One region of the Veillonella absiana genome, then DNA from elsewhere that is predicted to be linked to it. Evidence: a T-box and tRNA genes for the amino acid it is inferred to sense, from the RefSeq annotation. Region 1 holds a T-box; the other holds one or more tRNA genes.
What was found. A T-box is a leader RNA that pairs with one kind of tRNA and senses whether it is charged. The one in region 1 lies ahead of thrS (threonine--tRNA ligase), so its partner is inferred to be a tRNA-Thr.
Positions count from the first base shown of each region.

Region 1 (3,116 bases):
TTAAAGATCTTAAGGAAATGAAAGATAAAGTAGATATTGAAATCGAATCTTTCGTACATGGTGCTATGTGTATCGCTTACTCTGGTCGTTGTCTTATGAGTAACTATATGACTGGTACTCGCGATGCGAACCGTGGTCAATGTTCCCAATCTTGCCGTTGGAAATACTCAATCGTTGAATCTAACCGCCCTGGTGAATACTACCCAATCGAAGAAGATGATAAAGGTACGTATATCTTTAACTCTAAGGATTTATGCCTATTAGGCCATATTCCTGATCTTTACGAAGCAGGTATCGACAGCCTTAAAATCGAAGGACGTATGAAGAGCGTTCACTATGTAGCAACAGTGGCGAAAGTATACCGCGAAGCGATCGACAAATACCTTGAAGAAGGTGAAAACTGGTACGTTCGTCCTGAATGGATTGCAGAATTAGAAAAAATCTCCCACCGTCCATATACAGAAGGCTTCTCCGTTGGTAAAGCTAACGAAACAGCTCAAAACTATGGTAAATCCAGTAACACACAAACTCATGACTTCATTGGTTTGGTAGAAGGTTATAATGTTGAAGGCGGTTATGCTGAATTAGAACAACGTAATAACTTTAAGGTAGGCGATAAGGTAGAATTCTGCCAACCTAAAGGTCCAAACGTTGAACACGTTATCACCAAAATGACCGATGTAGATGGCAATGAAATCGACGTGGCCCCACATGCACAAATGAAAGTTCATTTGTACATCGATACACCTCTAGAACCATTCTCCATGATGCGCCGCGAGTGTAAGGTGAAAGAAGAAGCGTAAGAAATATAATAGACTTAAGTGTCATATGAAATCCGATTAGGTTTTCAAGATGTATGTACTTTAGCATTTCAATGTAAATAAAGTCATCGTATGATGTCCGTATGGTATCAATTTTGATATAATACAGATAGATTACGATGACTTTTTTTGTGAACAAACTTAGGATGGACTATGCTACCAATTAATGATAAACCTAAAACAAATTTAATGGCGGAACCAGTAGAATTAATGAAACGCGTAGATGGTGCGGATGCACCTATGACTGGAGAGGAATCCTACGTATATTTCAAAATCAATCCTAGCGATACGAATTATATTAATCGAATTCTTGAGGGCTATGAGTATGTGGGTGTTATGACGACATTAGATAACACTGGCCGTAGTATGGTGCGGTGTACGCCGGATACGAGAGAATTGGCTATTGAGATACTAACGAGTTTAGGCGATAAAGTTTATTTTGAAAAATAGATATAATAATTTCGCACAATATAATTTTATGTAGAAGTCTATACTTGCATTCAAAAACCTAGTGTGCTACAATAGCTATGTTAAAAGTTATGCAAAGGACATGATGCATAGTTCCCTATGTCTCAGAGAGAGGTTGCTGGTGGAAATACCTCACATATAGCTATTCATTACCCCCTTTAAACTGGTCTGTCGAACCTAAGTAGGCACTCCCGGCTAAGAACCGTTAGAATCTAAGAGTGAATTATGCACTAATGTATTACCTTGACATACAATGAGGTAAAATGGTTGTGTAATTAACTAGGGTGGAACCGCGAATATGATCTTCGTCCCTTGTAGAGGGAATAGAAGGTCTTTTTTTATTGCCGAAAACAAAACTTTCATAGGCAATGCATAGATTAGAATTAAAGTTAATAGAAAACCCCGTGTCCCGCCGGTGGCTTTCACAATGGAGGAAAAGAACAATGGCAGATGTAAAAATCATTTTACCTGATGGTAGCGCTAAGGAATACGCAGCTGGCACTACTCTAGGTGAAGCAGTAAAACAATTATCTAATAGTTTGGCTAAAAAAGTATTGGCGGCAGAAGTTAACGGCGAATTGACTGATTTGCGCGAAGAATTAGTGGACGGTAGCACAGTTAGTTTCTTGACATTTGAACAAGACGGCGGTAAACACACATTGCGCCATACTGCATCTCATATCATGGCACAAGCGATTAAACGTTTATGGCCAGAAGCAAAATTAGCAATCGGTCCTGCTATCGACAAAGGTTTCTACTATGACATCGATATGGAACACGTGTTGGTGCCAGAAGATTTGCCTAAAATCGAAAAAGAAATGATCCGCATTGTTAAAGAAAACTTGCCAATCGAAAAGAACGTAATGCCTCGTCAAGAAGCAATCGAATTCTTCAAAAATTTAAACGAAGATTACAAAGTGGAATTAATCCAAGATTTGCCTGAGGATGCTATCATCTCTTGCTACAAACAAGGTGATTTCATCGATTTATGTGTAGGCCCTCATGCAGCGTCTACTGGTAAAGTAAAAGCCTTCAAATTGCAAAGCATTGCTGGTGCGTACTGGCGTGGCGATGAAAAAAATAAAATGTTGCAACGTATTTACGGTACTGCCTTCGAGAAAAAAGAAGAGCTTGAAGCATATCTTCAATTATTGGAAGAAGCAGCTAAACGCGATCACCGTAAATTGGGCAAAGAACTTGGCCTATTCGTATTGAAAGAAGAAGGTCCTGGTTTCCCATTCTTCCTTCCAAAAGGTATGGCACTTCGCAACGAATTAGAAACATTCTGGCGCGAATTGCACCATGAATTCGAATACGTGGAAATCCGCACACCAGTTATCTTGAACCGTCAATTGTGGGAAACTTCTGGTCATTGGGATCACTACCGCGAAAACATGTACACAGTACAAATCGATAACGAAGATTACGCAATCAAACCAATGAACTGCCCAGGCGGTATCTTGGTATACCAAAACGAAATGCATTCCTACCGAGACTTGCCAATCCGCATGGCGGAACTTGGTTTAGTTCACCGTCACGAATTGTCCGGCGCGTTGCACGGCTTGTTCCGCGTACGTAGCTTCACTCAAGATGATGCGCATGTATTCATGACTCCTGAACAAATTAAGCCTGAGTTGATGAAAGTTATCGAATTGTTCGACCGCACTTACAGTCAATTCGGTTTGAAATACCATGTGGAATTGAGTACAAAACCAGAAGGCGCTTTGGGCGATGACCACATTTGGGAATTGGCTACAGACGCACTTCGTGACGCTATCGAAGCAAAAGGTATCCCTTACGTTGTAAATCCTGGTGACGGCGCGTTCT
Region 1 is NZ_JAWJZB010000003.1:24,548-27,663, forward strand. Features, by position in the region: gene RVY80_RS02820 (peptidase U32 family protein) at 1-803, shown strand, start outside; gene RVY80_RS02825 (DUF4911 domain-containing protein) at 1,011-1,271, shown strand; T-box leader at 1,352-1,605, shown strand; gene thrS (threonine--tRNA ligase) at 1,733-3,116, shown strand, end outside.

Region 2 (3,116 bases), on a different contig from region 1:
TGTAGAAGGAGATCAATTATTTTTAGAACACAATAATAATCCTAAATTTGCAGAAGTAACAATTCAAAATCCAAAACATGTTATCGTAATTGATTAGTTGTATGGTAGGCGATATTTTTAGATATACTATGAGGGATGTATATTTCATAGTTTCTAGAATTTGCGTCGATTTCATATATTCATAGAGATTGTTTTGATATATAATAAATATGTCCCCCGCCAATGACGGAGGACATATTTACACTTATACATAGATTAATTAGGAGTTTGTATGGATCAGAATCTTATAGCCCTTATACTTGGTATCGTTGAAGGGGCCACAGAATTTCTACCTGTCTCTAGTACGGGGCATATGATTATTGTAGGGAATTACTTTAACTTTGAAGGTACTCGTGCTAGCGTATTTGAAGTATTCATTCAGTTAGGTGCTATTTTAGCAGTATATTTCTTCTATAAAGATAAGTTCCATGCCATGCTAAAACGCGAGAATTGGGCAAAACCCAAGGGAACGTCTGTTGCACATGTTGTAGCTGGTATGTTACCAGCAATGGCGATTGGATTTTTGTTGCATTCCTATATTAAAACATATTTGTTTGGCCCTGCCACTGTTATCATCGGTCTCATCGTAGGTGGTTTATTTATGCTCTTTGCAGAGAAAATCAATAAACGAGTACTCATTGATGATGTAGATGAATTAACGATTTGGCAATGTTTCAAAATCGGTTTATTTCAAGTGTTGTCCTTATGGCCAGGGTTCTCCCGTTCAGGTTCTACCATCGCCGGTGGTTTAATCCTTGGTGTGAGTCGCAAGGCAGCGGCAGATTTTTCATTCATCATGGCGGTGCCAATCATGTTGATTGCTTGTACCTATGATTTCTTGAAAGTAGCATCAGATCTTAGTATGGATGATCTTGTGATGTTTGCCATTGGATTTGTTACAGCTTTTGTAGTGGCTTATGCGTCCATTGTGTGGTTCTTGAAGTTCTTAAATAAATCATCTTTGGCCTCCTTTGCATACTATCGATTTGTAGTGGCCGTTATTGCAGCGTGGTATTTTTATATGTAAATAGTATAATAGCCCATCTATCCTGTTAGGAGATTGGTGGGCTGTTATTTTTTTGTTGTTCTATAATAAATGTTGGGGTGTACAGCATACTGTGTTGCCTCAGCATTATTTTCGGATTTGTAATAGGTAAAGAGGTTACGAATAGGTTTTTTCTGCTTTAGAAGAAGGTTCTAAGAAAGAACTTGAAAAAAATATAGAAAAAATTTTACAAAAAGCTTGCATGGATATTTATTTCATGATATATTTAATAAGCACTAAGGCGCATGAGATATGTATAAGTGAGTTTACTCGGGCTCGAAAAAATATTTCAAAAAAGTGTTGACAGTGTAAATGACAAATGTTATAATACATTTTGTCGTAAGATGCTGGCGTAGCTCAATTGGTAGAGCAGCTGACTTGTAATCAGCAGGTTGTGGGTTCAATTCCTATCGCCAGCTCCATTTTATTTGGAGGGATTCCCGAGCGGCCAAAGGGAGCAGACTGTAAATCTGCCGTCTTCGACTTCGAAGGTTCGAATCCTTCTCCCTCCACCATTTCATAGCGGGGTGGAGCAGTTGGTAGCTCGTCGGGCTCATAACCCGAAGGTCGCAGGTTCAAGTCCTGTCCCCGCAACCATAAGTAAACATAGTTAGTGTCCTGAACGCGCTGGTGTAGCTCAGTCGGCAGAGCGTATCCTTGGTAAGGATAAGGTCACCGGTTCAATCCCGGTCACTAGCTCCATAAACATGGCGGCATAGCTCAGTTGGCTAGAGCAATCGGTTCATACCCGGTGTGTCCGCGGTTCAAATCCGTGTGCCGCCACCATATACCTTCCTATTTAGGGAGGATCTTTTTATTTGTGGTAGAGGCTCTATCTCGTTACTTAGCGCTTACTATTTATAGTAGAATGTATAATTATATATAGGGTATTATATATAGTTATTTTCTATGAATTGTATAGACCTTGTAAAACTAGCAGAGAATAAAAATATTTTTTCCATAAATATTTTTATTCTCTTTTGTTTTATATTATAATGGTGTATATAAAAGTTTTGTTTTATATTATAATGGTGTATATAAAAGTATTTTTGTTTTCATGAAGGAGGCTATTTACTTAAAATGGCAAAAGCAAAATTCGAACGTACTAAACCACATGTTAACATTGGTACTATCGGTCACGTTGACCATGGTAAAACTACATTAACTGCAGCAATCACAAAAGTATTGGCTGAAAAAGGTCAAGCTGAATTCCAAGATTATACAAACATTGATAAAGCTCCTGAAGAACGTGAACGCGGTATCACAATCAACACTTCACACGTTGAATATGAAACAGACACTCGTCACTATGCACACGTTGACTGCCCAGGCCATGCTGACTATGTTAAAAACATGATCACTGGTGCTGCTCAAATGGACGGCGCTATCTTGGTAGTATCCGCAGCTGACGGCCCTATGCCTCAAACTCGCGAACATATCTTGCTTGCTCGCCAAGTAGGCGTTCCTGCAATCGTAGTATTCTTGAACAAAGCTGATATGGTTGACGACGAAGAATTGATCGAATTAGTAGAAATGGAAGTTCGTGAACTTCTTTCCTCCTACGAATTCCCTGGCGATGACGTGCCAATCGTTGTTGGTTCCGCTTTGAAAGCTTTGGAAGGCGACGCTCAATACGTAGCTAAAATCGACGAATTGATGGCTGCTGTTGACTCCTACATTCCAACTCCAGTTCGTGACACTGACAAACAATTCTTGATGCCTGTGGAAGACGTATTCACAATCACTGGTCGTGGTACAGTAGCAACTGGCCGTGTTGAACGTGGTGAAGTAAACGTTGGCGATACAATCGAAGTAGTAGGTCTTGCAGAAGAATCCAAATCTTATGTAGTAACGGGCCTTGAAATGTTCCGCAAAACTTTGGATTCTGCAGTAGCAGGTGACAACGTTGGTGCATTGCTTCGTGGTGTTGAACGTAAAGACATCGAACGTGGTCAAGTATTGGCTAAACCAGGTTCCATTCACCCACACACAAAATTCAAAGCAGAAGTTTACGTTTTGACTAAAGAAGAAG
Region 2 is NZ_JAWJZB010000009.1:90,239-93,354, reverse strand. Features, by position in the region: gene brxF (BREX-3 system P-loop-containing protein BrxF) at 1-97, shown strand, start outside; gene RVY80_RS08445 (undecaprenyl-diphosphate phosphatase) at 272-1,066, shown strand; tRNA gene RVY80_RS08440 (tRNA-Thr) at 1,431-1,506, shown strand; tRNA gene RVY80_RS08435 (tRNA-Tyr) at 1,515-1,599, shown strand; tRNA gene RVY80_RS08430 (tRNA-Met) at 1,606-1,681, shown strand; tRNA gene RVY80_RS08425 (tRNA-Thr) at 1,711-1,786, shown strand; tRNA gene RVY80_RS08420 (tRNA-Met) at 1,794-1,870, shown strand; gene tuf (elongation factor Tu) at 2,165-3,116, shown strand, end outside.
Region 2: it has a tRNA-Thr gene. The T-box ahead of thrS (threonine--tRNA ligase) is inferred to sense a tRNA for this amino acid. The anticodon was not compared.